4 regions of the Nitrincola sp. genome follow, and region 3 is predicted to be linked to each of the others. Evidence: predicted binding sites of a transcription regulator. Region 3 holds the regulator's gene; each other region holds the start of a gene.
What was found. The regulator sigma-54, encoded in region 3, starts transcription at its own class of promoters, with help from an activator protein. The targets are predictions, from matches to a motif close to TGGCACNNNNNTTGCTNT.

Region 1: a site for sigma-54 is predicted at 3,682-3,699, ahead of urtA (urea ABC transporter substrate-binding protein). Genes of this name have one in related genera too.
Region 2: a site for sigma-54 is predicted at 4,550-4,567, ahead of ACN0R1_RS12930 (ammonium transporter). Genes of this name have one in related genera too.
Region 4: a site for sigma-54 is predicted at 4,171-4,188, ahead of glnK (P-II family nitrogen regulator). Genes of this name have one in related genera too.

The regions. Positions count from the first base shown of each region.
Region 1 covers NZ_JBLXDN010000017.1:28,686-36,292, forward strand. The annotation lists gene ACN0R1_RS13190 (thiamine/thiamine pyrophosphate ABC transporter permease ThiP) at 1-217, opposite strand, end outside; gene thiB (thiamine ABC transporter substrate binding subunit) at 147-1,145, opposite strand; TPP riboswitch at 1,191-1,280, opposite strand; gene ACN0R1_RS13200 (phosphotransferase) at 1,292-2,056, shown strand; gene ACN0R1_RS13205 (rhodanese-related sulfurtransferase) at 2,117-3,097, shown strand; gene ACN0R1_RS13210 (DUF192 domain-containing protein) at 3,100-3,534, shown strand; gene urtA (urea ABC transporter substrate-binding protein) at 3,738-5,030, shown strand; gene urtB (urea ABC transporter permease subunit UrtB) at 5,108-6,733, shown strand; gene urtC (urea ABC transporter permease subunit UrtC) at 6,737-7,607, shown strand, end outside.
Region 2 covers NZ_JBLXDN010000016.1:50,173-57,779, reverse strand. The annotation lists gene glnA (glutamate--ammonia ligase) at 1-40, shown strand, start outside; gene glnL (nitrogen regulation protein NR(II)) at 276-1,349, shown strand; gene glnG (nitrogen regulation protein NR(I)) at 1,333-2,760, shown strand; gene ACN0R1_RS12935 (hypothetical protein) at 2,839-3,015, opposite strand; gene ACN0R1_RS12930 (ammonium transporter) at 3,064-4,440, opposite strand; gene ACN0R1_RS12925 (c-type cytochrome) at 4,729-5,082, opposite strand; gene holA (DNA polymerase III subunit delta) at 5,079-6,113, opposite strand; gene lptE (LPS assembly lipoprotein LptE) at 6,116-6,652, opposite strand; gene leuS (leucine--tRNA ligase) at 6,662-7,607, opposite strand, start outside.
Region 3 covers NZ_JBLXDN010000001.1:329,691-337,297, forward strand. The annotation lists gene mlaE (lipid asymmetry maintenance ABC transporter permease subunit MlaE) at 1-538, opposite strand, end outside; gene ACN0R1_RS01515 (ATP-binding cassette domain-containing protein) at 538-1,389, opposite strand; gene ACN0R1_RS01520 (KpsF/GutQ family sugar-phosphate isomerase) at 1,568-2,539, shown strand; gene ACN0R1_RS01525 (KdsC family phosphatase) at 2,554-3,078, shown strand; gene lptC (LPS export ABC transporter periplasmic protein LptC) at 3,078-3,644, shown strand; gene lptA (lipopolysaccharide transport periplasmic protein LptA) at 3,631-4,143, shown strand; gene lptB (LPS export ABC transporter ATP-binding protein) at 4,146-4,874, shown strand; gene ACN0R1_RS01545 (RNA polymerase factor sigma-54) at 4,914-6,419, shown strand; gene hpf (ribosome hibernation promoting factor) at 6,468-6,758, shown strand; gene ACN0R1_RS01555 (PTS sugar transporter subunit IIA) at 6,780-7,244, shown strand; gene rapZ (RNase adapter RapZ) at 7,248-7,607, shown strand, end outside.
Region 4 covers NZ_JBLXDN010000006.1:48,087-55,693, reverse strand. The annotation lists gene rep (DNA helicase Rep) at 1-415, opposite strand, end outside; gene ACN0R1_RS06375 (putative bifunctional diguanylate cyclase/phosphodiesterase) at 577-2,106, shown strand; gene ACN0R1_RS06370 (YifB family Mg chelatase-like AAA ATPase) at 2,036-3,589, opposite strand; gene ACN0R1_RS06365 (accessory factor UbiK family protein) at 3,673-3,939, opposite strand; gene glnK (P-II family nitrogen regulator) at 4,271-4,609, shown strand; gene ACN0R1_RS06355 (ammonium transporter) at 4,649-5,923, shown strand; gene glnK (P-II family nitrogen regulator) at 6,115-6,453, shown strand; gene ACN0R1_RS06345 (ATP-binding protein) at 6,481-7,607, opposite strand, start outside.

The DNA.
Region 1 (7,607 bases), on a different contig from region 3:
GGTAACCATAAGGTTCAGCCTGACCCCAGCCTGCCAGAGCCAAAAATGCCAGCAGGCTGATCCCAACTATCAGGCACAGTGCCAACCAGCCAGGTAATTGAGCCAATGATAGCGGTCTGGCGGATGAAAAGTGTGTGACGGCCATATTAACGACTAACAGCATTGCGCCAGATATTAATCCATTCGCGCCGCTGCGCATCGACTTCATCTGAGCCAAAGCCGATAACCTCACGCTCCGCATCTGCAAAAGCGGCTGGCAAGTCGATATCACTACGCACCGGTAGCATCCAGTTGGTCTCGGGCAACAATGTCTGTGCCTCTTTACTCAGCAGGAAGGCCAAGAACGCCCGTCCCAGTTCAGGCTCACGGCTATAAGCTGATAGCGCCGCCACTTCCACCTGCGCCGTGTGTCCCTCTTCAAACCGGGTCGCCTGGTAGGCATCCATATCTTCTGCCAGTTGGTGATAGGCCGGTGAGGTAGAATAACTGAGTACATAATCGGCCTCGCCCTGCAGGAACATGCCATAGGCCTCCGACCAGCCTTTGGTAACCGTTACAGTATTCTCGGCAAGCTGCTGCCAGGCCTGTGCGGCGTCATCCTTATAGACAGCCTGCATCCAGTGCATCAGGCCCTGACCTGGCGTACTGGTACGCGGGTCCTGATAGATAATACTGGCATCACTGTTAATCAGCGCAGATAAAGACGTCGCAGGTTCGCTCACCTTGCGGCTATCGTAAATAAAGGCGAAGTAGCCAAAATCAAAGGGGATAAAATGACTATCCTGCCAATCCAGTGATTCACGTAACGGCCAGTCTGAAAGCGTAAAACCATGCGGCTGCACCAGGGCTAATCGACGCGCCTGCGGCATCAGCAGATCATCCAGCCCGACAATAACATCGGCACGGGTGCTGTCGCCTTCCAGCCGCAACCGATTTAACAGCGATACCCCATCATCACTGCTGGTGAAGTTCACCTCGCAATCACACTGGGCTTCAAACAGCTCTTTCAGCGCCGGACCCGGTCCCCAGCTAGTGGTAAAACTACTGTAGGTATAGACATTTAGTACACGCGCTTGCACGTTCACCGTTATCAGCAACAGCAACGCGACGGCCATCAGTTTGCAGGTATTGGTACGGATTTTCACAGCTGGACTCCGGAGATTCGATACCGGCTCAGAAAGGAATCAGCAACAGGCTGATATCTCAATTCCTACGCCAGTATTAACTGGATCAGGTTCAGCGGGTAAACTCTCAGCCTATTGGCACCCCGATGAGATAAACTGAGTATATCATGACCGACTTAAGGCACCACCTTTCAGCCATACTGCCCCAGGCAGTGCGGGACCACCTTCCCCCTATTCAATCGATGCAATTTTTGGGTCAGGGCAGCCGTAACCGGCACTGGCGGCTGCATACTGCGGAGCAGGTGTATATATGGCGTGAGTTTGGTGTGACACCACCGGGAGCAAACCGACAACTGGAATTGAAGGTACTAGAAACTCTGCAACCCAAACCCTGGGTACCCCGACTGGAGCTTTGCCTGCCAGAAGGCGTGTTGTTTGTGGCAGACGCCAATGCCGAACCTATGCAGGACACGCTAAACCCGCATCAGCGGCAGCAACTGTTACACGCCGTTGTAACGCTTTGGCAGCACCCCTTTGATGTGGCACCAAATGACTATGTGCAGTTGATTCACGACTATGCAGTGCTGGCGGGACCGTCCTACGACGCTTTGGCCGAGCAGCTGCTGGCTATTTGTTGCCACTGGAATACTAAGGATTTTTGTCTGATTCATCAGGACCTGCACCCCGGCAACCTGTTAATCACAGATCAAGGCATTCAATTGATCGACTGGGAATACGCTGTACGCGGTAATCCCTGGATCGATGCTGTGGCACTGCAGCGTATGCTGGGATTGAGTCCAGCTGAACGCCAGCTATTAGAAACCCGGCTACCCGACCTGGGATGCAATGATCCCTGGCAGGTCATGGGCCACTGGCTGACGCAGCTGGACAGCCTTTGGCAAGCCGCGCAAAAAGCGCAAAGCGTGGTATAATTCCAGATCAATTTAATCAACTATTTTGACCTTCCAGGTCGTTAACCCGGCGGTAGCTCCATGTCCACGATTGTTGTTTGTGCCCTGTATAAGTTTGTAACCCTGAACGACTATAAGCAGCTGCGACCAGAGTTGCAGGCGCTGCTGGAAAATGCACAGATTCGGGGCACCCTGCTACTGGCACAAGAAGGCGTTAACGGTACCCTGGCCGGCAGCCGTCAGGCGATAGACACGCTAAAAGACTGGTTTGCCGCCGATACGCGCTTTCAGGGCATAGATTACAAGGAATCGCTGGCTGACGAGCAGCCCTTCTACCGGACCAAGGTGAAACTGAAAAAAGAGATCGTTACGCTGGGCGTTGAAGGCATAGATCCGAAACAGGTTGTCGGAACCTATATTGAGCCAGCTGACTGGAATGCCCTGATCAGTGACCCGGATGTGCTGCTGGTGGATACCCGCAATGATTATGAAATCGGTCTAGGCACCTTTAAAGGTGCTATCAACCCGAAAACCGACAGCTTTCGCGAATTTCCAGCTTACGTCAAAAGCCAACTGGACAGCCAGAAGCACAAGAAAGTCGCCATGTTTTGTACCGGCGGCATACGTTGTGAAAAGAGCACCGCCTATTTGAAAGAGCAAGGTTTTGAAGACGTCTACCACCTGCATGGCGGTATTCTTAAATACCTTGAAGAAGTGCCTGAAACCGAGTCACTCTGGCAAGGAGAGTGCTTTGTATTCGACAATCGCGTCACCGTTGACCATGACCTGCAGCCAGGCCATTATTCACTCTGCGCCGGGTGTCGTATGCCCTTGTCTGACGCTGACAAGCAGCACCCTCAGTATGAAGAAGGGGTTAGCTGCCATCATTGTTACGACACTCAAACACCAGAGCAGCGTCAGCGCTATGCGGCCAGACAGCAGCAGATCAAACTGGCACGTGAGCGTGGCGAAGCACACCTGGGCACAGATGCCGTCAAAGCGGCTGAACAGCACCGAGCCGAAAAACACGCACGCAAAGTGGCTGAAAAACGGAAAAATTAACCATGCGCACCCTGTTTCAGCATTGGATAATGACCTGCCTGCTCTGCCTTCCCATCCAGCTTCTGGCTGATACAGGCGTTGAATATCTGCTGTTTGATATTCAGGAACAGCAACTTGTAGTTGAAGTCGCGCTCAGTCCAGAACAGCGCTCTCGGGGGTTGATGCACCGTCAGGAGCTGTCAGCCGATGCGGGCATGCTGTTTATTCTCGACCCCCAGCCACGCCAATGCTTCTGGATGCGTAATACCTATATTCCGCTGACACTGGCCTTTCTGGATGAAAATTTCACCCTGCTACAGTTGAGTGATATGCAGCCCCTATCAGAAGAACTCCACTGTGCTGACCAAGCCTCCAGCTTTGCATTGGAAGTCAATCAAGGCTGGTTTGAGCAACATGAGATCGAGATTGGGCAGCAACTACAACCGCGCCTCCCCTAAAGCACCAATAGAGTGCACTCAGACAGTCTCAACTATTTTTCTACGCACTCATATCACGCACACACAACACATAACGGCTAAAAACGACCCCTGCGAAAGTCTGGGCGACATGAATTACTCTATGATAAAACAGCTGTTTTTATAAGTTGGCATAAATTCTGCTCCTGACTGGTTCGACGTATAAACCAAATAGGATCAGACCGATGAAACAGATTAAAACAAAGCTCGCTACCGCATCCTGTGCCCTGGCTCTGTCTATAGCCGCCATTACCGCTCAGGCATCAGAAACCATTAAAGTGGGTGTGTTGCATTCACTGTCCGGTACCATGGCCATCAGTGAGACCACACTGAAAGACACCATGCTGATGTTGATCGAAGAGCAGAACGCCAAAGGCGGCCTGTTGGGCAAACAGTTGGAAGCGGTTGTAGTTGACCCGGCATCTGACTGGCCACTATTTGCAGAGCGTGCACGCGAATTGCTGGAGCGGGATCAGGTGGCCGCTATTTTTGGTGCCTGGACCTCTGTTTCACGTAAATCTGTTTTGCCGGTAGTTGAAGAACTCAATGGCCTGATGTTCTATCCGGTTCAGTACGAAGGTGAAGAATCATCCAAAAACGTCTTCTATACCGGTGCCGCACCTAACCAGCAGGCCATCCCCGCGGTGGATTACCTGATGAATGAACTGGGCATTGAACGCTGGGTGCTGGCAGGCACAGACTATGTCTACCCACGTACCACCAATCGCATTCTGGAAGCCTACCTGAAACAAAAAGGCGTCGCTGAAGCCGATATCATGATCAACTACACGCCTTTCGGTCACTCTGACTGGCAGACCATCGTATCTGATATCCGCACCTTCGGCTCAGCCGGCAAGAAAACCGCGGTTGTCTCCACCATCAATGGCGATGCCAACGTACCTTTCTATAGCGAACTGGGCTCACAAGGCATTTCAGCTGAAGATATTCCAGTCATAGCCTTTTCGGTAGGTGAAGAGGAGCTATCCGGCATTGATACCACGCCATTGGTCGGCCATCTGGCTGCCTGGAACTACTTCATGAGCGTTGATAGCGAAGTTAACGATGACTTTATCGAAAAATGGCATGATTTTATCGGTGATACCGATCGCGTAACCAACGACCCGATGGAAGCCCATTACATCGGCTTTAACATGTGGGTTGAGGCTGTTAACAAAGCCGGGACAACTGATCCCTCAGCCGTTCAGGAAGCCATTATCGGTGTTACTGTACCTAACCTGACAGGTGGCTATGCGGCGATGATGCCTAACCATCACATTACTAAACCGGTATTGATCGGTGAAATCCAGGACGATGGCCAGTTTGACGTAGTTTGGCAGACTCCAAGTACGGTGGCCGGTGATGCCTGGTCAGACTTTCTGGAAGGCTCCAAAGATATCATCTCAGATTGGCGCAAGCCGCTGGAGTGCGGTAACTACAACGTAGTCACCAAGACCTGTTCAGGTCAAAACTTCGAGTAACAGCTTTCCGCTGCAAATGCCGGTCTGGACTTAGTATCCGGACCGGCCCCTCCCAGCCAAGCGTCAGGAACTCCAACATGACAAGCCGGATAGTGCGTAAGTTACGCATCATGGGGCTGATAACCCTGTTACTCTTAAGTGCTGTGCAAACAGCAGCGGCTTTCGATGAAGAGCCGTTATTACTCGAATTTGAAGCCCTGCTGGTTTCTTCAGACAGAAACGATACCGCCAGAGCCATTGAGCTGCTCGCAGGTTCGGAGCACCCAGAACAACTTACATTGCTGGCACTGTTGCTTGACGGCAACCTCTATCGAAACCGCAGTGATGACCGACTCTATCAGCTTAAGCAGCACGAAGAAGGTCAACCGGCCGAGCGCCTGTTAGGTGATGAAACCCGAATCATCGAGAGCCGCAGAGACTTTCGCCGAGTCACAGTTAACAACGCTCAGCGCTCACAAATCCGCCAAGTGATGGCGCTGACCGGCTTATCGTCTGAGCTATCTGCAAAACGTCTAGGCGCTGTCAAACAGCTGATGCGGGATTTTGATGAAGATACCTTAACCCTGATTCGCAATGCCTACCCTGAAGAGACACACCCGAAAGTCCGCGAATTAATGGCCGTGGCACTGGCAATCGACACTCTGTCCCGTAACGATGTTACCGCGCTGAGTGATGCGATTGATACCCTCAGTGGTTCACTGGAACCGCGCGCCCGTAATGCGCTGATGCAGTTCAGTGATGCAACTGATGATGACAATCTGAAAGCTCAGGCCGATACCGCACTGGTCAAGATTGATCAGAAGATAAAATTCTATAAGGGACTGGAGACGCTCTATTTTGGACTCAGCCTGGGGTCGGTGCTGGTACTGGCAGCTATAGGCCTGGCCATCACTTTTGGTGTGATGGGCGTGATTAATATGGCCCACGGTGAGCTGATCATGATCGGCGCCTACACCACCTTTGTCATACAACAACTCATGCCTGAGCATATCGGCCTGTCGATTCTGGTGGCCATTCCAGCTGCCTTTGTGGTATCAGGTCTGGTCGGTATTGCAATTGAACGCGGGGTAATCCGCTTCCTGTATGGTCGTCCGTTAGAGACACTACTGGCTACTTTCGGTATCAGCCTGGTGCTGCAGCAAGCAGTACGCTCGATTTTCTCGCCACTGAACCGCAGTGTTGAAACCCCCTCCTGGATGAGCGGCATGCTGGAGTTTAACCCGGTGTTTGCCATCACCCTGAATCGACTCTACATCATCTTATTCTGCTTCATCGTATTCTTTGCGTTACTGCTGATCCTCAAGCGCACAGCGCTGGGTTTGCAGGTGCGCGCCGTTTCCCAGAACCGCGCCATGGCCAGAGCCATGGGGGTGCGCTCTGAACGGGTGGACATGATGACCTTTGGCCTCGGCTCAGGTGTCGCGGGCATAGCCGGTGTTGCACTGTCGCAGATCACCAATGTAGGGCCTAACCTGGGTCAAGCCTACATCATCGATTCGTTCATGGTGGTGGTATTTGGCGGTGTCGGGAATATCTGGGGTACCCTGGTAGCAGGCATGACACTCGGTGTGGCAACCAAACTGGTTGAGCCCATGACAGGTGCCGTACTGGCAAAAATTCTGGTACTGGTGTTCATCATTCTCTTTATTCAGAAAAGGCCCCGTGGACTCTTCCCACAGCGTGGCCGTGCCGCTGAGGATTAAGCCATGTTATGGAATCTGATTAAACAAGACCGTGGCGGACAAGTGCTGCTGGCACTGCTGGTTCTGGCAATCATTCTGGTACCCCTTCTCAACGGCCTGCCCACGGACCACCCGCTGCACCTGCCCACCTATATGGTGGCGGTCATGGGTAAATACCTGACTCTGGCCCTGCTGGCATTGTCGGTCGATCTGGTGTGGGGGTATCTGGGTATTTTAACCCTCGGGCACGGTGCCTTCTTTGCCCTGGGTGGCTATGTCATGGGCATGTACCTGATGCGCCAGATCGGTGATCGCGGTGTGTATGGTCATCCTGAACTGCCTGACTTTATGGTATTTCTTAATTGGGACAGCCTGCCCTGGTATTGGAGCGGACTGGATCAGTTCTGGTTTGCCGCCATCCTGATTCTGCTGGTACCTGGCTTACTGGCGTATATCTTTGGCGCCCTGGCGTTTCGTTCGCGGGTGTCCGGTGTCTATCTATCCATTATTACCCAGGCACTGACCTTTGCACTGATGCTGGCATTCTTCCGCAATGAGATGGGATTTGGTGGCAACAATGGTTTAACCGATTTCAAGGACATCCTCGGCTTTAACCTGCAATCACGGCAGACGCGTGTCGGGCTGTTCATTGCCTCGGCAGTCGCCTTGGCACTGGGTTATCTACTGTGTCGTTATATCACTCAAAGTCGGCTGGGCAAGGTCTGTGTCGCCGTTCGTGATGCCGAGTCTCGCTCCCGTTTTCTCGGCTATCGGGTGGAAAACGTTAAGCTCTGGGTGTTTACCCTGTCGGCCATGATCGCCGGTGTTGCCGGTGCTCTCTATGTACCTCAGGTGGGCATCATCAACCCCAATGAATTCTCACCACTCAACTCCA
Region 2 (7,607 bases), on a different contig from region 3:
AACACACCCTGTTGAGTTTGACCTTTACTACTCTGTTTAAGACTAGCAAGGTTTAACCCAGCTAAAAAAGCCTCCTGACGGAGGCTTTTTTTATGCGCTCTCTTAACGCAAATCTCTGTACTAATAAATAGCAAGCGCACAGAATTGGTGCGTTAAGTATAAGCTGTATAAGGCTAATATGGATGAGAAACCCGTATCCACTGCACTTATTTGGATCGTGAAGGGGCATTTAAGTGGCACCTTTCTTGCTATAACAATGCAAGAGGAGATGTTAAATGGCAATAAAATCGATTCATCAGCAGATACTGGATAACCTGACAACCTCAGTGATTCTGCTAGATAATCAGTTATTTATAACCTATATGAACCCAGCGGCAGAAATGCTGTTGCAGGCATCCATACGCCGCTTAAAAGGTAAGGCTGTGTATGAGTGGCTGGTGTTCAGCGAGGAAGATCTGGAGTTGATGCGTGATGCCTTAACATCGTTGCATCCATACAGTAAACGCGAAGCGCGTCTGATGAACGCAATGGGCCAAGAGTTATTAATCGACTACAGTGTTAATTTATCACCCACGTTGGGATTGCTTTTAGAAGTTCAGGCAAGAGACCGTTTGTTGCGTATTGAGCGTGAAGAGGAGCTGTTATCTCGACATGCAACAGCGCGTTCATTGGTCAGAGGTCTTGCGCATGAAATTAAAAATCCCTTAGGTGGCATTCGCGGTGCGGCACAGTTGCTCGAACGTGAGTTGACGGATGTCGAGCTGCATGATTATACCCGTGTGATCATTGATGAGGCGGATCGCTTGCGCAACCTGGTGGATCGTTTATTAGGCCCACATAAGTTGCCCCATCTGGAAATGGTTAATATTCATGCCATTCTGGAGCGCGTCTGTCACTTGGTCAGAGCTGAATCTGAAGAGAAAATCAGTTTGACGCGGGATTATGACCCGAGCATTCCAGAGTTTTCTGGGGACAAAGAGCAACTGATTCAGGCCATTCTGAATATTGTCCGTAACGCCATGCAAGCGCTGCATGAATCGGCTACTGAAAATCCATCCATTACCATTAAAACTCGGGCGTTGCGTCAGATGACGCTGGGTACTGAAAGACACCGACTGGTGTGTTCGATTGAAATAATTGATAACGGTCCGGGCATTCCTGAAGAGCTGGCTTCGACGATCTTTTACCCGATGGTTACTGGGCGTGCGGAAGGTTCCGGCCTGGGCTTGTCCATTGCTCAAGCTATCATCAATCGACACCGTGGATTGATAGAGTGCACCACCGAGCCGGGTCAGACACGATTTCACTTACTAATACCACTGGAGCAGAATCATGAATACAAGCGGTAATGTCTGGGTGGTTGATGATGACCGTTCGATACGCTGGGTGCTGGATAAGGCCTTAAGTTCCGCGGGTCTGAAGACCGCTATTTTTGAAAGTGCAGATCAGTTGCTGAAAAAGCTTTCGCTGGAACAGCCGGATGCCATTATCAGTGATATCCGTATGCCGGGAATGGATGGATTGGAAATGCTGGAGCGTATCCATGTTGACTATCCGGATCTGCCCATTATTATCATGACCGCGCATTCCGATCTGGATAGTGCCGTAGCGTCATACCGTGGCGGCGCATTTGAATACCTGCCTAAACCCTTCGATGTGGATGATGCCGTTGCGCTGGTTGCGAGAGCTGTAGAGCACGCGCATGAACGGCGTGAAAAATCACCTGATCTCATCGAAGCCGATACTGCCGAGATCATTGGTGAAGCGCCGGCTATGCAGGAAGTGTTTCGTGCCATCGGTCGCCTGTCGCAATCCAATATAACCGTGTTGATCAATGGCGACTCAGGCACGGGCAAAGAATTGGTGGCACATGCACTGCATCGGCACAGTCCACGGGTGGCGCATCCGTTTATTCCTCTCAATATGGCGGCCATTCCCAAGGATTTGATTGAGTCTGAGTTGTTTGGCCATGAAAAAGGCGCTTTTACAGGTGCTGCTGCCGCTCGTCGGGGGCGCTTTGAGCAGGCGGATGGCGGTACCTTGTTTCTGGATGAAATCGGCGACATGCCGGCTGATACACAAACGCGGTTGCTGCGCGTGTTGGCCGATGGTGAGTTTTATCGTGTAGGTGGTCACACCCCGGTGAAGGTGGATGTGCGCATTATTGCGGCGACCCATCAGAACTTGGAAACCCTGGTGCAGGAGGGACGCTTTCGCGAAGATTTATTCCACCGTCTGAATGTCATCCGTATTCATATTCCCAGATTGTCACAGCGGCGTGAAGATATTCCCAGATTGGCCCGTTATTTTCTGGCGCGTTCTGCTGAAGAGCTGAGTGTGGAGCCGAAAACCCTCAAGTTGGATACAGAAGAGTTTATTTGCGATCTACCCTGGCCGGGCAATGTCAGGCAATTGGAGAATACCTGCCGCTGGTTGACAGTAATGGCTTCAGGTCGGGAGGTGTTGATCTCCGATTTACCCCCAGAGCTACTTGATCGACCAGAAATCAGTCAACCTGTTGGCGGCAGTTGGGATCAGTTGTTACGTAGCTGGGCTGATCAACAGTTGAGTCGTGGTCGCAAATCCATTCTCAATGAAGCCTTGCCAATGTTCGAGCAGGCAATGATAGAGATCGCGCTGAAGCATACCGCAGGGCGTAAGCGGGATGCGGCGGAGTTGTTAGGCTGGGGGCGTAATACCCTTACCCGTAAGATCAAAGAACTAGGTATGGAAGCCGATGAGGATGATGACGAAAGTTGACCGCTGATATGAGCTGTCATAACGATTTCATCCTAGGCACTGGCAGCTCTATTAACGGAGCTGCCAGTGAATCGACTATCAGCGATTTTTCAAAGGATCCATCGGGCTGCTGAAACTGTGTTTCTCGTGTATTGCACTAGCGACCACCACGAGTGTCACCGCTGCGGCAACGCCAAGTGTTATCAGGCCCAGTATCACGGGTTTGTCAAAGAAGGTAAATACGGCGCTGGCGCCTTCAAATGTAGTTAAACTCATGATTGATTTCCTAAATAGATGTTATAGGTTAATGCTGTCTGATTTGGTTTAAGCAAGTTTGTTTTCCATCGCTATAGACGCGGTTGAGTGGCTGTTCTCGAAACGGCTAACGGGGGCTTGCCCATGCATCGCTGCCCATTCGGGATAGGCTTGTGCAGGTACTTCGGTCAGATCAAGTCCGCGCTCTTCGGCCTGTGCGGGAACGCGCAACATACCAACCTGCTTTAGCAAGTAAGAGAGCAGGTAGCCTGGAATGAATCCGAGTGAAGCCATCACAATTGCGCCCACCAGTTGACCGGTAAAGCTGATATCGGCCATACCTTCCATGTTGGGGTAACCGCTGAGAAAAATGCCGCTGATCAGTAGTCCGGCAAATCCAGCGAAACCATGTACAGCAAAAGCACCTACGGCATCATCAATGCGAAGGCGCAGCAATAACTGATTTACCATGGGCGCTAAACAGCCGACGCCGAGGGCGATCAAGTAAGCCAGTCCTGGGTGGTAAAGGTCCAGCCCTGGAGCAACTGAAATAATACCGACCAATCCGCCAGACATCATCCAGAAAGGTTCGCGGCTGACCAGGTAGGCACCGACAACACCACCGGCAAAGCCCATTAATGTGTTAAAAGAAAAAGCTGAGAGGGTGGTCGGTTGACCGTAAATGTTGATCCATTGTGCACCTCCGTTATAGATGATGCAGCCACCGAGAAAGCCAAAAAAGCCGACAATGATCAACATTAGCCCGACGACACTCATGGGCATGCTATGACCGGCTATTGGGTTGACCGAGCCGTCAGGGTTAAAACGGCCGATACGCGGTCCCAGGTTAATCACCACGGCCAGGGCAAAAAAGCCAGCAACCATATGCACTACACCTGCAGCACCTACATCGTGGTAACCCCATTTTACCGTCAGCCAACCTTCTGGATGCCAGCCCCAGGCCGCCGCCAGCAGCCAAAGGACGCCTCCGAGTAATAGAGTCAGAACCAGAAAAGCACTGACACGCGCGCGTTCGATAATAGCACCTGAGAAAATAGAGCCGGTCGTGGCTGCAAAAAGGGCGAAAGCACCCCAGAAAATGCCGGTGGCATTATCCTGGATGTTTGGTCCCATCGATTCGCTCCAGGGCATGGATGCTATAAGAGCATCCATTCTGGGCACTAGCCCATCCGGAAAAGCGTTGTAAATTGCCCAGCCGACCAGGTAAACAACCGGTATGATCAGTGCGAAGGCGAGAATGTTTTTCACCCCAGCAGCCAGAGCATTTTTTAGTCGAGATGCGCCAATTTCATAGGATAGAAATCCAGCATGTATCAGTATCATCAGGGCGGTACACCACCAATAAAAAATCTCCATGTTCAGGGTGTTTGTCATTTCGATCAGAGCATGTAGCTCTGCAAGGGAAGGGGTTTGCAGCTCATCCATAGGTCAATCCTCAGAAAGGTTGTTGGGGCGGCTTAAAACACAGTCATAGACATACCCAAAGGTTAGTCAGTTATTTATTTCTGGTTATATAATGTTCTGGAAGGGAATGTAAGCAGAGTCCGTGCCAGCTTGTGCTAAAGCTGAAGAATTAGACTGGAGGTCAGGGTATCCGGGTAGTGTAGTATCGGTCAGGGTGTTTTTGAAGGTTAATGATCAGTATAAAAATGCGTCATAATCGTCCAATTCTATACCGGCTGCTTAGATATGGGGCAGAGTACGACTGGGAGTTCAGTCTACAGACTGTGTATCTTGTTGCAGGCGTTGTTCGCGTTGACGCCGGCGCAGATCAACGGCATAACGGGCAACAGTATTGGCTTGTTCGTTGCTTAGGTCTGGAAAGTGCCCCATCGGATGGCCAAATTGATAGCCATGTTTAATGATCAGGACAACGTCATGCACCTGCAGTTGGCTGACACCGGCTGGCAGGTTCTGCAGCTCGGCTCCAAGGCCCTGATAAGTGTGGCATTCCTTACAGTAGTAGGCATAAAGCTGATCCCCGCTGGTCATTTTTGCTGGCGGCACCTCAGCGTCACAGGCAGTCAAGAACAGCATGCCGAGCAGTAAGGCTAGGGCTGACTTCATAGAACCTCCGGAGTCGGTAATAGAGACACTCCCGCAAGCTTGAGAGCGATTTGACGGATGATCAGCCAAGGGCTTTGGTCAGTCATTCCCTTGATGGCATGGTCAGCCAGAGCCGCGGATTTCAGTAGAGATTCCAGTGTTGTCGAAGCCAGGTTCTGGCTGGCTTTACGGACCAATGCTTTACGTTTACCCCAGATGCGTTCTTTTTGGCACAGGTTATCGTATTGTTGACCCTGCTGCAGAGCCAACTGAACATTATACAGCGTACGGATTTCCCGGGTCAGAGCCCAAAGCACTACGGGTGCTTCAAGTCCTTCCTGAATCAATGCCGTTAGAATTTTTTCACAGCGCTCGGGCTGTCGGCTCAGGGCGGCTTCTGTTAATGCAAATACATCATAACGTGAGCTGTCTGATACCGATGCTATAACCTGCTCTGCACTGATTTGGGTACCTGGAAAGAGTAGTTGTAGTTTAGCCAGTTCCTGGTGTGCCGCCAAAAGATTGCCTTCAATACGCTCTGCCAATACCTGCAGGGCCTCATCGTTGAGTTGCATGCCCTGTGAAATTGCACGCTGCGACAACCATTGTGGCAGTTGTGCCGCGTCAGGGGCGTGTACCTCGACAAGTAAGCCTTCTGCTTCCAGATGTTTGAACCAGGCCGCTTTACGGCTGGCGGCATCGGCTTTTTCCATAATCAGCAGTAATGCGGTATCAGGTGGAGGATCCTTGAGCCAGGTGAGCAGTAACTGACCATCGCCTTTATTGATCTTATGACTACCCAAGCGGATCTCGACAATCTTGCGATCAGCAAACAGGGACAGTTCATTTGTGCCCAATAAGGTGGTTTCCCAGCTGAAATGGCTATCTGATTGATGCACATCACGTTCACTAAACCCCTGCTGTCTCAGGTAAGCACGAATCTGATCGGCAGCTTCTTGAGATTGCAAGGGTTCGTCACCGATTACCATAAAAACGGGGCTGGCAGAAAATCGCTGCAAGGCCCCGGGCAATTGTTCGGTTCGGAGTTTCATTATCAGTTAGCAGAGGCCGGTGGGCGCAAGCGAATATACTGGCGCATGATCTGCTGTGCCAGATCCTGATGCATCTGCTGGCGTAATACCGGTTCCTGTGAGTCACTGGCGGTAATGTTGCTGCTATCTACGTTGTAGGAGCGCTCAGATATCAAGGAGCGTGCGGGTAGTAATTCCTCTCCGTCCTGGTTAGTCACTCTGAAGGTGACTTCACCACGCAGCTCGTATTCCGATGCTCTTGCACTGCTATCCAATGACAGGGTGCGGCGGTCAAATCGCTGCTCCATCAGTTCGATACGATAAGGTGCCTGACCGGTAATTTCCACGCCATTGGCTTCCAGCGCCTGTTTTAGAATGTTCTCCAGTCGAGAGTCATTCGAGTCGCTCAGCAGTGTCACCTGCTTCAGAGATTCAGGAATATCATAGAGCCCCCGCAGTTTGAAGCCACAGCCGCTTAGCAACAGCAGGAGTAGTGCTAACAGCAGTACTTGAACCTGCCACCGCTGAAACGGGGTTTGAGAGCCAGTTAGATGGATCATAGGGATCTCCTAGCCTACCACGATGTTAAGCAGCTTATTGGGAACGGCAATTTTCTTGCGCAGGGTTTTACCCTGCATGTGTTTCTGCACATTTTCTTCAGCCAGTGCTAAATGCAACAAGGTATCTTCATCAGCATCAGCCGCGACTTCAATACGAGCACGTACCTTGCCATTCACCTGTACCACAATTTCTACAGTTGCCCGTGTCAACGCGGCTTCATCCACCTGTGGCCAGGCAGCCGAGATCACTGCCTGCTTGTGGCCGAGATGCTGCCAGAGTTGGTGGCAGATATGCGGGACGATGGGTGACAGCAGCAGCACGGCTGTTTCCAGCGCTTCGTGCATAACAGCACGACCCTGTGGGCTAACATCATGAAAGCGGCCAATCGCATTGGACAGTTCCATGATAGCGGCAATAGCTGTATTGAAAGTCTGGCGCCGTTCAGTGTCATCGGTTACTTTTTGAATTGTTTCATGTACCTTGCGGCGCAACTCAGTTTGTTCATCACTCAGGTCTGAGGCTGTCAGTGAACTGACTGGCAGGCTGTGCTGAAGATGATCATGAACCTGTTTCCACAGACGGCGAAGGAAGCGATGCGCTCCTTCAACGGCCGAATCAGACCATTCCAGAGATTGCTCAGGTGGTGCTGCAAACATCATGAACAGACGCACAGTATCGGCACCGTAGCGATCAATCATCACCTGTGGGTCGATACCATTGTTTTTAGATTTAGACATCTTCGCCATGCCGGACACGATCACCGGTTCGCCATCTAGCTTGTGGCGAGCACTGATAATGCGGCCTTTGTCATCGGTTTCAGTAACGACATCGGTCGGGGCTATCCAGGTCTGAGCACCACGCTCATCTTCGCGGTAATAGGTTTCGGCCAGCACCATCCCCTGGCAGAGCAAACGTGTAAACGGCTCGTCTGAGTCGACCAGGCCTTCATCACGC
Region 3 (7,607 bases):
AAATTCCCAACCAGTCAACGGCAACCAGAGACGCTCCCCAGATTCCCACAACGGCAAAGATCATCGACAGCAGTGGCATACAGATAAAACCTGCATAGAGGCGCGGAGCAATAATCCGCCGGTAAGGATCCACACCGATCATTTCCAGACTGGCCAACTGTTCAGTGGCTTTCATCAAGCCAATTTCAGCGGTAAGCGCGGAACCGGCACGTCCGGCAAACAATAAGGCTGTCACCACCGGGGCCAACTCTCGCAGCAAGCTCAGCGCCACCATCTGACCGACCGCCTGTTCAGAGCCATAATCCACCAGGATCGTATAGCCCTGCAGCCCCAGCACCATACCGATAAAAATACCCGATACAGCAATGATCACCAGTGACAAAACACCGATAAAATAAATCTGTTTAATCAGCAAGGGAAACATCATCACCGGCGCGGGCGTTGCCACCACCGAGTGAAACAGTATCTGACCTGAGCGCCCCAATGCGGCACATTTGGATAGCGTCTTATGGCCCAACCTTTGAATAGGGTCTAGTATCACCTGAAGACTCCTCCGGCCATCAATTGCTCAGTCAAATCGGGTGCCGGATAGTGAAACGGCACCGGTCCATCAGGTAAACCTTCAACAAACTGACGCACCTGTTCTGAGTCCTGATCCTTAAGCTGATCCGGCGTACCTTCGGCAATGACTTTGCCATCTGAAAGTACGTAAATATAATCCGCAATTGAAAGGGTTTCCTGAATATCATGCGAAACAATGATCGAACTGTGCCCAAGCGCTTCATTCAGACGCTTGATCAGATTGACCAACACCCCCATTGCAATCGGATCCTGGCCGGTAAAAGGCTCATCATACATGACAATATCCGGATCCAATGCAATAGCACGCGCTAACGCTACGCGGCGTGCCATACCGCCGGAAAGCTCGCTGGGCATTAACCCTACGGCTCCACGTAGCCCAACAGCCTGCAGCTTCATCAGCACTATATCGCGAATCATTTCTTCAGGTAGCTGGGTGTGCACCCGGATAGGAAAAGCGATATTATCAAATACCGTCATATCCGTGAACAACGCCCCACTCTGAAATAGCATCCCCATCCGCTCGCGAACGATGAAAAGATCCCGACGACCCAGCGTAGGTATATTTTGATTATCCAGCAAAATCTGGCCTGAATCCGGTAACAACTGGCCACCAATCAATTTTAATAACGTGGTTTTCCCTGTGCCAGAGGGCCCCATGATTGCTGTCACCTTACCGCGCGGTATCTTGATACTGACATCATCAAAAATACGCTTTGAGCCGCGTGAAAAGCTCATATTACGTATTTCAACAATGATGTTATCTGCAGATTGTTTCATATCCTTCGTTGAGTCTTTTTCAACGTCCATCCCCACACCCTGTTACAACAGACAAGACCGGTAAATATACCATTACAGAGGACAAGTTTAAACGCACCTGTTATCCAAGTTACACCCCTGTAACAAATTGAGTTACGATCTCAGGCAAATCTGCGTTAAACTTGTCGTAACTTATATACTTTTCAACAGATGGCTGATCCCGATCCGAATGAGCACATTTAACTTTATCGCCGCCGGTACAAGAACCATTGAAATAGAACACGCCACCATCAGCGCTTTGCTGGCCCAGCTGAATGACAATTTTAGCAAAGCCTGTGAGCTGTTACTCAGCTGTGAAGGACGTGTCATTGTCACCGGTATGGGTAAGTCCGGGCATATCGGCAATAAAATTGCAGCCACTCTGGCCAGTACCGGCACCCCGGCTTTTTTTGTTCACCCGGGAGAAGCCAGTCATGGCGATTTAGGCATGTTCACCGGCAAGGATGTTGTTCTGGCACTTTCCAACTCCGGTGAGACTACTGAAGTCGTGACCATATTGCCGCTAATTAAGCGCATGGGTGCCCCACTGATCAGCATGACCTCAAACCCTGATTCTACGCTCTCACGCTTTGCTGACGTCAATTTGCACCTGCCGGTAGAGCGTGAAGCCTGTCCGCATAACCTTGCACCAACCTCAAGCACCACCGCACAACTGGTGATGGGCGATGCCCTGGCAATCGCACTCTTGGAAGCACGCGGCTTTAGCCCCGAAGACTTCGCCTTTTCCCATCCCGGTGGCAGCCTGGGTCGACAACTGCTATTGCGTGTAGATGATATTATGCATGCGGGTGAGAACATTCCTCAGGTCACGGTCAACACCTCGATCCGAGAAGCACTGCTGGAAGTAACTCAGAAACGCCTGGGTATGACAGCGGTAACCAACGCCACCGGCGAGCTGCTGGGTATTTTTACCGATGGCGACTTGCGCCGCACCCTGGATCAGGAAATCGATCTTAAAAATACCTCGATTGAAGAGGTCATGACCCGCGGCGGCACTACACTGAAAACAGGATCCTTGGCAGCAGAAGCACTAAAAGTCATGCAGGAACGTAAAATCAATGCGCTGCTGATTACTGATGAGCAAGGCCAGCTCGCCGGTGCGCTGAACATGCATGACCTGCTTAAAGCCGGAGTAATCTGACCATGACAGAAACCTTGTCCGATGTACTGAAGCAACGCTTGCAATCCATTCGTCTGGCCGTGTTTGATGTGGATGGTATATTAACCGATGGTTCGCTGTATTTTTTACCCGATGGTCAGGAAGTAAAAGCCTTCAATACGCTGGACGGCCTGGGGATAAAGCTGCTGCAGAAAGCCGGCATCAAGACAGCCATTATCACCGGACGCAGCTCATCACAAGTGAGCATGCGCGCCAAAGCACTCGGCGTTGACTGGCTGATACAGGGGCGTGAAGACAAGCTGACAGCTCTGGAAGAAATCTGGTTAGAAAGTGGAGACAGCGCAACCACTACCGCCTATATTGGCGATGATCTGCCGGACCTGGCGGCCATCATTACGGTCGCTTTTGGTGTCTCTGTTCCCAATGGTCATCCGGTAGTCTGCCAGGAAGCCGATTGGTGTACCTCCCGCCAAGGCGGTCATGGAGCGGCACGGGAATTCTGCGAAGTACTGTTATCAGCTCAGGGTAAACTGACCGGTCTGATTGAGGAATTTCGCTGATGTTTAGTGCCGCCCGCCTGAAACTGATAACCGGTCTGGCAATACTACTGGCCGCGCTGGTGTACTGGGGCATTTTTGGCAGTCCTGGTGAAACCGTTTCAGGTGACCCGGATAATCCAGATCGAGTGGACTTTTTTATCCGCGATGCGTACATCAGTGTATTCGATGAAAACGGACAACTCTCACGCATCGTCCAGTCACCCCATTTGCAGCATTTCCCGGCACCGGAGCTGATCACACTGAACAGCCCATTGATTACACTGCCTCGCGATGGACGTGGCGATACACAGATTTCGTCCGACCTCGGCAGCATGCCAGACGATGAAAGCAAGATTGAACTTGCAGGAAACGTCAGGGTTATTGATAATTCGGCTGCAGAAACACCTTGGGTACTGACGACATCAGTCATGACATTACTGCCACCGGATGATTATGCCGAAACCGATGCTCCCGTTCAGATTCAACAGGGAACCAACCGTACCGATGCTATCGGCATGCAGGCGTGGCTAAAAGAACACCGTATAGACCTGCTGTCTGACGTAAGAGGATATTATGCGACATACTAAAATGTTAATGCTGTGCCTGATCACAGCACTACTGATACTGAGTCAGACTGCTTACGCCCTGCCTGAAGACCAGGAGCAGCCAATCTATGTCTCAGCCGATCACGCCAGCATGAACGAACTCACTGGCGTCGCTGTGTATACCGGATCAGTTGAAATACGTCAGGGCACCATGCTGATGCTGGGTTCACGTGTCGAAATGCACCGTGATAATGCCGGTAGTATTTCCAGAATTTTATCGACTGGCTCCCCTGCTGAGTTTCATCAGCAAGCCAGTGCCAACCAGCCTACAACCAAGGCCTATGGATTACGTATGGATTACCAGGTACCCACTCAGACGGTAACCATTACTGAAAACGCTCGCGTTATGCAGGACGCCGACGAGTTCACCGGAGATCGCATCGTCTATGACATGGATAAATCTGTCGTGGATGCATTCAGAAGCGAGTCTCAGGATGGCCAGCGCGTGCAAATGATCATTCAACCGAAAGGCAACCAGTAGCCATGACCACCACTCTGGAAGCCCTGCATCTGGCCAAGTCCTATAAAGGACGTGATGTTGTTCGCGACGTTTCCCTGAAAATCAGCCAGGGCGAAATTGTGGGTCTGCTGGGTCCAAATGGTGCGGGTAAAACGACCTGCTTCTATATGATCGTGGGACTGGTAAATGCCGACAAGGGCAATATTCGTCTTGCACAGCAGGATATCACCCAATTGCCTATGCACAGCCGCGCCAAAAAAGGCATCGGCTATCTGCCACAGGAAGCTTCGGTGTTCAGAAAGCTGAGTGTCAGCGACAATCTGATGGCCATTCTGGAAACCCGTAAGGAGTTATCCAAATCAGACCGCACCCAGTTACTGGAAGAGCTGCTACAGGAATTCCATATTACCCATCTACGCAACAGCCCAGGTATGGCACTGTCTGGGGGGGAGCGTCGGCGCGTGGAGATAGCCCGTGCATTGGCCACGGAACCACGCTTCATTCTGCTGGATGAACCCTTTGCGGGTGTTGATCCGATATCAGTAAATGATATTAAACAGACCATACGGCATCTTCAGGAACGTAATATAGGTATACTGATAACTGATCACAATGTGCGCGAGACCCTCGACATTTGTGAACGTGCCTACATCGTCAGTGAAGGCGCCATCCTTGCAGATGGCAGTCCATCTGACATAATGGGCAACAAGCAGGTTCGCAGCGCCTATCTCGGCGACCAGTTCCGGCTTTAGTCACCATCCCTGCCTCTGAATAAGTGATCTTAACGGCATATGAAGCAAGCGTTACATCTCAAGATTGGCCAACATCTCACGATGACGCCACAGCTGCAACAAGCCATCCGCCTGCTGCAGCTGTCAACACTGGATCTACAACAGGAGATCCAGCAGGCGCTGGACAGCAACCCGTTGCTGGAAGTCAGTGATGATGAATCTGACACGACCGAAGCGCTCGTGGATCAAACCTATGAAGATAAAGAAACCGCTGCACTAAACAGCAATAGCGAAACGTCAGACAATTCAAACGAAGACACTGGGGCAGATACTGACTGGAATGAATCCATTCCCGATGACTTGCCCACTGACAGCAACTGGGAAGACACCTTCCAAAGCCAAGGCCCAGGCTCAGGCTCTGCTGCCGAAGGCGACTGGCCTAATCAAGACAATGATACCCGAGAAGACACCCTCCAGGATCATCTGATCTGGCAGTTGAACCTGACCCCCATGAGTGAACAGGACTATATGGTGGCAGAGGCCATTATCGACGCCACGGATGCGGATGGCTACCTGCGTAGCGACCTTGCCGAGCTACTGGAACAGTTCCAGGCACAACAGCCGGAACTGTTCATGGAAGCCGATGAAGATGAAATTCTGGCGGTACTCCACCGGGTTCAGCAATTTGATCCACCGGGGGTAGCCGCCCGAGATCTGAGTGAATGCCTGTGTATACAGATCAGGCAACTGCCAGAAACGATCGAATGGCGTGAGCAAGCAATTCGCCTTTGCCGGGAATTTTTACCCCTGCTAGGCAGCCATGATTACAAAACACTGATGCGCAAAATGCGTCTGAATGACGTTGAACTGGATAATGTCATCAACCTGATCCGCTCGTTAAACCCCAAACCCGGCGCATTGATCAGCTCCACTCAATCTGAATATGTCATACCCGATGTCATGGTGCGTAAAATCCAGGATGAGTGGATCGTATCCCTTAATCCAGATATCGCTCCTAAACTGCGGATCAATTCACAGTATGCGGATTTGATCCGACGTGCTGACAGCAGTGCCGACAATACCTACTTGAAAAATCACCTGCAGGAAGCGCGCTGGTTTTTGAAAAGTTTGCTGAGCCGCAATGACACGCTACTAAAGGTGGCAACCGAGATTGTCGAGCGACAGCGCGACTTTCTCGACACAGGTGATGAAGCCATGAAACCCATGGTGTTGCATGATATCGCTGAAGCGGTATCCATGCATGAATCCACCATTTCCCGTGTTACCACACAAAAATTCATTCATACCCCCAGAGGTATTTTTGAGCTTAAATATTTCTTTTCCAGTCAGGTTAATACGGCCGATGGAGAAGGTGCTTCATCCACAGCGATTCGAGCGCTGATCAAAAAGTTGATTTCTGCTGAAAATACAGCCAAACCCCTCAGCGATAACAAGATCGCACAACTGCTGAAAGAGCAGGGAATCAACGTAGCAAGACGTACCGTCGCAAAATATCGTGAGGCGTTAAGCATTCCGCCTTCTAATGAGCGCAAGCGTCTGCTTTAATTAACTATAGAGTACGACCTCATCGTACCGGCACTAAGGAGAGATACCATGCAGATCAATATAACCGGTCATCACGTAGAACTGACAGATGCATTAAATGAGTACGTTCGCAGTAAATTCGTGCGTCTTGAGCGTCATTTCGACAATATTACCAACGTACAGGTGACCCTGAGTGTTGAGAAGCAGCGCCAGAAAGCTGAAGCTGACTTACATGTAGCTGGAGGTGAAATATTTGCACAAGCCGAACAGGATGACATGTATGCTGCAATAGATGCCATGATCGACAAATTGGATCGTCAGGTCATTAAGCACAAGGAAAAAATGAAATCTCATAAATAACCACTAACTATTGACTATCACATGCCTATATCCGAACTACTGACTGAATCCCTGACACTCTGTCATATCGATGCCGTCAGTAAAAAACGTGTTTTAGAAATTGCCAGTGAAACACTGGCTGCCGAAATAGATGAACTGGAAGCTGAAGATGTCTTCAGCGCCCTGCTCAATCGTGAACGCCTCGGCAGTACAGGCATCGGCGACGGTGTGGCGATCCCACACTGTCGTCTGGCTGGCTGTAATAGAGCTCTCGCACTTTTAATCACCTTGAAAGAACCTATTGATTTTGATGCGATAGACAACCGTCCTGTCGACCTTCTCTGCTGCCTATTGGTCCCTGAAGATGCGGCTACAGAGCATTTACAAACACTCGCTGGTCTAGCCGAGCTCTTCAGTCAGTCAGAGATACGTGAAGCACTGCGAGGTGCTACTGATGCCGTCACGCTGTTCAGTCGTTTTATGAACGCTGCCGGGCAAGGAAGCTAAGCTGTGAAGCTGGTCATTTTGAGTGGTCGATCCGGTTCAGGTAAAACTACGGCGCTGCAAGCACTTGAAGATGCTGGTTTTTATTGCATTGACAATCTTCCAGCCATGCTATTACCTGAGCTGATCAAGCAAATGACCGAGGCCACAGGAAATCCTTCCAGGATAGCTGTCAGCATTGACGCCCGAAACCTGACCAGCAACCTGGAACGTTTTCCAGCGTTACTTGAACAGCTCAAACAGTTCAATGACCTGAGTTGTGAAGTAATCTACCTGGACGCATCGGAATCGACGCTGCTGAAACGTTTCAGTGCAACCCGACGCAAGCATCCGCTCACGGATACGCATTCTGGATTACATGAAGCG
Region 4 (7,607 bases), on a different contig from region 3:
TCTGATGCTGTACGGCGGCCACCTGATCGGTATCTTCGTCCTGGTGCAACAACAGGTCTTTTAATAGGCCCTTGCTGTCCTGGTCATCAAAAATGGAAAAGCCCGGCTTGTATCCAAGCTGCTTGTATTCCCGCCGGATGATGTTCAAGCCCAGATTATGAAAGGTGGACACGGTCAAACCACGCCCTTCGCCCTTCTCCAGCAGCTGCAGCACGCGCTCTTTCATTTCACGAGCCGCTTTATTGGTAAAGGTGACCGCCGCGATATGCCGTGCTTCGATACCGCACTGCTGCACCAGATAAGCGATTTTGCGCGTAATCACGCTGGTTTTACCGGAGCCAGCCCCTGCCAGTACCAGCAGCGGCCCACCAATATAATGTACAGCTTCAGCTTGTCTGGGATTGAGTTTATTCATGGCAACTAGAGGAACTAAAAAAGAACGATTGTTTGAAAAATATCAGTAACATGCTAATCTCTGTAGCAGCACAATCAGTCATAAGTATGACACGGACTCTATTCAGAGTGCACAGGATATAAACTTTCTAACTGCACCGGCTTTATAAAGGAATCCGACACATGCCGCCAGCTGTTGAGAGGGATGATGCAGCCCCTGAAGTCCAGCTAATACTGGTTGATTCTCACAATCATACCGGTTCTGGCGATCTTTTGTCTGCCTTAATGGCAACATCTGCATCCATCAAATGCTGTCGTAACCTGACTGATGCTGAGCAATCACTCCAGGATAACGTAAAGAATATTCTGCTAATCCCAGTTGATGATACGGTTTATAACACCTTCACTCGCCTGCAAACGCGCGACTTGTTAACCGGTGCGGGGAATCGCCAACACTTCTACAGGACCCTGCAAGATGAACTTGGTTCTCTGCAAACCGGCAGAGGGCTGGCTTTGATGATGCTGGACATTGACAACTTTTCAGCCTTTAACAGTCAATACGGTCATGACATAGGCGACCGCCTGGTCAAGCTGCTTTGTCAAAGGTTGGAGCTCTGTGATAACAAAAACCATCTATCGCGTATCGGCAATGACGAATTCACCCTGATCATCAAGGCCTCAACTGACCAGATACGCAGCGCTACACGCCAGGCCATCGAGCACATTGTTGAATTACTTTTGCCGGCTTATCAGATTGATGAACACGACGTGCACCTACACTGCAGTATCGGTATTGCCGTCGCCCCAGAACAAGGCATGGAATTTGAAACTCTGATCCACTGCGCCAATACGGCGCGCTTGCGGGCAAAACAACTCAGGGGACACAGTTACGCTTTCTATGATCCTCTTCGTGATCTGGATGATAACAACAGAGGCATCCGCCTGGAGCCCGAACTCTGGTATGCACTGCAACGCCAGCAGTTTCGTCTTTTCTATCAACCTCGTATCTGTTTAAACACCCGCCGTATTATCGGTGCAGAAGCACTGATCCGCTGGGAACATCCAGTGCGAGGCATGATTTCCCCGGATGAGTTTATTCCGATCAGTGAAAAGTCTGGCCTGATAGTGCCCATAGGTTACTGGGTAATTGAACAGGTTGGTCAGGACATGAAAGTGCTGAAGCAAGCGGGCTTGCGTGAACATATCGGTGTTAATTTATCTTTCCGGCAGTTTCAGGATGGCTATCTTGCCAGCACGATCGAACGCCTGATCCAGCAACACCAGATAGATACAAGTATGCTGGAATTTGAGCTGACAGAAACGGCTCTATTTCGGGATGAATCCCATGTTGTCAGCTGTATGCGCTCACTAGGCAAGCTGGGGGTGGAATTTTCGCTGGACGATTTTGGCACGGGTTACTCCTCTTTTTCCATGCTGCAAAAATTACCTATTTCCACACTGAAAATTGACAAGAGCTTTGTTAAAGGCATAGGTAAAAGTACCAGTGATGAAGAGATTGTTCGCACTATCATCAGCCTGGCACGTAACCTGAACAAAAAAATTATTGCTGAAGGCGTCGAAACCCTGGAGCAACTTAATTTTCTCAGAGCCCACCACTGTCAGATGGCACAGGGTTACTATTTCAGCCGTCCGGTACCTCTGGTGCAGTTTCTGCAACTGCTTGATAGCCCGTCTGCGTTTGCATCCCTCTGAAGGCAAGCGCTTCAAGCAGATGCGTTTGCCCTATGGTTGGACTGGCTTCCAGATCAGCCAGCGTTCTGGCTATACGTAAAATTCGATGGCATCCGCGTGCCGACAAATGCAGTCGCCGCATCGCCAGTGTCAGCAGTTGAGTAGTCTCGGTATCCAGCGCACAATATTGATCCAATGCACGTCCGCTCAGATAACGATTACTGCACCCCTGACGCTGCTGCTGGCGCTCACGCGCTTGCTCTACACGCTCTCTGACAATAGCGCTGGATTCAGCCACGAATGATGCTTGTAACAAGGCATCCGCCGGTAATGCCGACACCCAAAGCTGCAAATCGATTCGATCCATAAAAGGTCCGGAAATACGCCCCTGATAGCGACGTATCTGATCCGGGCTACAGATACAGCGATCGGTGCCGTCCTGATAGTAGCCACAGGGGCAGGGGTTCATTGCTCCCACCAGTTGAAACGCGGCCGGATATTCAATTTTACTTAGGGCACGAGAAATCAGTATTCGTCCGGTTTCTAGCGGCTCCCGCAACAAATCCAGCACCCGCCGGGGGAACTCGGGCATCTCATCGAGGAACAGTACCCCATGTGTGGCCAGTGATATTTCACCAGGTTTGGGATGATTTGATCCCCCTCCCACTAAGGCCACCGGTGACGCATTGTGGTGAACGGCACGAAAAGGCCGCACACCTTCACTGCAAGGTTGAACCGGCAAACCGACCAGTGAATGAATGGCCGCCACATCCAGTCGTTCTGACAAGGATAATTCAGGCAAAATACCTGGCAGACAAGCGGCCAGCAGGCTTTTACCGCTACCGGGTGGACCGGCAAATAACAGATTAAGCTGCCCTGCAGCCGCCACCTCGAGCGCCCGCCTGGCCTGCAGCTGGCCCTTAATATCCGCCAGGTCCGGGCCCTGCTGTGCCGCTAACACAACAGGCTGTGGCTGATGATACGTGCGCTGCTCCTGCCCTCTTAAATAGGCACACACCTCCAGCAGATGATCCACGGCAATCACAGGAGTGTCTCCCAACAGAGTAGCTTCATCGGCATTGCTACGCGGCAAAATCAATATGCGCCCAGCCTGCCCACAGGCTATGGCAACGGGCAAAGCGCCTCGAATGGAGCGAATACTGCCTGATAAGGCCAACTCGGCAACCACTTCATGTTGATCCAGTGTTTTGCTTTTTAACTGACCAGATGCTTGCAAGATACCCAATGCGATAGCCAGATCATAACGCCCTCCTTCTTTGGGTAGATCAGCTGGCGCCAGGTTGACGGTGATGCGGCGTTGCGGAAAATCAAAGCCTGCATTAATCAGGGCACTGCGTACCCGCTCCTTACTCTCTTTGACCGCCGTTTCTGGCAGACCAACAATCGCAAGGCCGGGCAAACCGCCGGACAAATGCACTTCAACGGTAACGGAGGGTGACTGAATGCCAAGCTGAGCTCGGCTGTGTATAACGGCTAATGACATAGAACCTTCCCTGGCTATATGAAGTTAAGCGGATCCAATACGCCTTGATGGTATCAAAGCCTATCCGGTTCAGGTGTACTCACTTAGGTATTACTTGTCTGCTCTAGTGCAGCCGCTTCCATTGCGGCAACTTGTTTTTCCAGCGCTTCGAGTTTTTCGCGCGTTCTCAGCAGTACAGCTTGCTGTGCATCAAACTCTTCCCGAGTTACCAGATCCAGCCGGCTCAAGGTCTGCTGCAGCATGGATTGTAGCTGCTGCTGAACGGCCTGCTGGCCCGGCAACTCACGGGTAGCATTAATGAAATGGGTAAACTGTTCTGAAAGCCCTTCAGCTATTTTTTGATGAATCATAACCTTGCCGCCTCTGACAATTTTTGGATGCATTTTAAAACTACGACAAGCTTAACGGATCTGGTTTTTTTTAGCATCTTCGAAGCACCAACCATTGGCGCACCAATAAAGTGCATGCCCTATTTTGGCGCACCATAATGGATTACTTGCTCATTGGTGCGACGCAAAAATCAACTCATTATGCGTGTAAAAACCAGTTAATTAGTTGTTTGTTATATAAATTTTATTTTATGGCACGCCTTTCGCAAAGAACCGGTCAAGGCGAGCAGTTGAAACAGCTTTCCGCCGACTCAATTGTTCGATGATTTTGTATCCATGGGGAGACAGACCAATGAAACTGGTTTCAGCAATCATAAAACCGTTCAAGCTGGACGATGTACGCGAATCCTTGTCCGAAATCGGCATTCAGGGCATTACCGTCACTGAAGTTAAAGGTTTCGGTCGCCAGAAAGGCCATACCGAACTCTATCGCGGTGCTGAATATGTGGTGGATTTTCTGCCTAAAGTCAGAATCGACGCCGCCGTATCCGACGATGTGGTTGACCAGGTAGTGGAAGCCATCAGTAAAGCCGCTCAAACCGGCAAGATTGGTGACGGTAAGATTTTTGTGGTGCCACTTGAGCAGGTTATTCGCATCCGTACCGGTGAATCCGGCCACGACGCGCTCTAATCCGAACTCTTGATTACACGCCTGATGGAGGGCTGAACAATGGAAGAACTTCTTCTTACAACGGCAAGTGAGGTCAAGCACCTTGCCTATGCTATCGATACCTTTTACTTTCTGATCTGTGGTGCACTGGTCATGTGGATGGCCGCTGGTTTTGCCATGCTTGAGGCCGGTCTGGTTCGTGCCAAGAACACCACGGAAATACTAACCAAGAACGTCGCACTCTACGCCATCGCCTGTACCATGTACTTGCTGTGTGGTTACTACATCATGTACAGCTCAGATGGCGGTGCTATCTTCCCCAACTTTGGTGGTTTGATTGGTACTGAAAACAGTGTTGCTGAAGTGCTCTCTGGTGATGAAGACGCACCTTACTACTCTATGCGTTCCGATTTCTTCTTCCAGGTCGTGTTCGTTGCAACCTGTATGTCAATTGTGTCCGGTGCCGTTGCTGAGCGTATGAAGCTTTGGGCATTCCTGGCCTTTGCTGTTGTCATGACAGGCTTTATCTACCCAGTCAGCGGTTTCTGGACTTGGGGTGGCGGTTTCCTCAGCGAAGCAGGCTTCTCTGACTATGCAGGTTCCGGCATCGTTCACATGGCGGGCGCTGCTGCAGCCTTGGCAGGTGTTATTGTACTGGGTGCTCGTAAGGGTAAGTATGGTAAAGACGGTCAGATCAACGCCATTCCTGGTGCCAACATGCCGCTGGCAACACTAGGTACCCTTATCCTGTGGCTGGGCTGGTTCGGCTTTAACGGTGGTTCAGAGCTGAAAATGTCTAACATAGACTCTGCCAACAACGTAGCACAGGTGTTCGTGAACACCAATGCGGCAGCGGCGGCTGGTGTCATTGCGGCACTGATCTTTGCACGCCTGTGGTTCAAAAAAGCCGATCTGACCATGGCACTTAACGGCGCACTGGCAGGTCTGGTGGCAATCACAGCCGGACCTCTGACACCTTCTGCTCCTGCGGCTGCGTTTATCGGTGCTATCGGTGGTTTGATCGTTGTTGTCTCAATCATCATGCTCGACAAAATCAAAATTGATGATCCAGTAGGTGCTATCTCTGTTCACGGTGTTGTCGGTATCTGGGGACTGCTGGCAGTTCCTCTGACTAACGGTGATGCAAACTTCGGCTCTCAGATTCTGGGTATCGTCGTTATCTTCGCCTGGGTATTCATTGCCAGTCTGATTGTCTGGGTTATTCTGAAAGCCATCATGGGTATCCGTGTGACTGAAGAAGAAGAATATGCAGGTGTCGATCTGGCTGAATGTGGTATGGAAGCTTATCCTGAGTTTGCTACCTCGAAAAAATAAACCTTGATCCAATCAGAGAAGGGGCCTTTATTGGCCCCTTTCTTTTTTACCGCATAAGCTGTTTTGAAGAACTGAGCCAGTATAGACACGTCAGATATGCTTAGGCTGAAGAATGCAGGTATACTTCGCCTTAACAATTATCACAGGAAAACCACGTCTGCTGTTGCAGCAGATCTTTGAGGAGTGTAACCATGAAGCTGATTACTGCGGTCATCAAGCCGTTTAAACTCGATGATGTACGTGAAGCACTGTCTGAAATAGGCATTCAAGGCGTCACTGTCACTGAGGTTAAAGGCTTTGGACGTCAGAAAGGCCATACCGAACTCTACCGCGGCGCTGAATATGTAGTCGATTTCCTGCCAAAAGTAAAAATTGAAGTGGCTGTAGATGATGACATGACAGACCAGGTCATCGAAGCCATTAGCAAAACGGCCAATACTGGCAAAATAGGTGATGGCAAAATTTTCGTCACACCACTGGAACAGGTTATCCGTATTCGTACCGGTGAAACCGGGCCTGACGCGCTGTAATGTTCAATGAGCCTGTCTGACGCTATTTCAGGCAGGCTCAGCTGGCAAACAAACCGTCAATCTGAAACCGCCTTCACTTAAATTCTCGGCACGTACTTCACCACCCAGACGTCTGACAGCACCGCGTAGAATACTCAAGCCCAGTCCGTAACCCTGTTGGGTTGACCCACCGCGGACAAAAGGTTCAAAAATATCCTTCAACAGACTGGCATCTACACCCGGACCATCATCACTGATAGCCAAACACAGTTGCCTGCCCTGACGATAAGCGGTTAATAATACCTGCCCACCTGCTGGTGTGTACTTCAGTGCATTTTGCAGTGCATTACCCAGTATGCGGTTCAGCAAGACACTGCTCTGTGAAAAAGTCAGTGAGTCAGGTTCTATCCGCAGGCTGATTTGATGATCTGGGTAGAGCAGTGAATAATCCTGACGTATTTGCTCCAGCAGGGGTTTCAGTGGCGCCGGCGACTGCAGCTCCAGGGTCATATCATCCAACCGGGATAGCGACATCAATTCATCAATCAGATGCGCCAACTGGTCGCACTCTCGACTGATCTGACCATGCAGCGCATTAATCTGCTCACCGGATTGCTGTTCCAGAATGCCGGCAGCGACCTGCAACCTTGCCAGGGGAGCCCGTAATTCATGCGACACATCCCTAAGCAGATTTTGACGCGCATTCAATGTTTTTTCCACATAGCCCGCCATGGAATCAAATTCCCTGGCCAACTCACCGATTTCATCGGTTCTGCGACTGAGATATCCCTCAGTACGGCTACTCAGATTTTGCTCATCATAGAGCGAACGGGCAAAATCTCGCAGTCGGTTGACCGGTCGAACCACCAGATAACTGACCAGCAACGCCACCAATGCCGACATAACCAGAATCAACACCATCTGTACCGACAGCAAGAAGCGCAGCATCCGCTCAAGATGTACCGGCTGTTCAGGCAAGGGCATATCTACCCGATAGCGTTTGCCGGTATCCGATTCAATCACAAGGCTTGCTGTTTCAGTAGCTGGAATGGGGTAGCGGAAATCGGAAATGACTTCACCATCCGCCAAGTTTGTAACGCGTAGTGGTATACGACCACGCCCGCCTCTATCTCCACCCCCACGAGATGACTCATGTATACCGATTTCATGGCGTT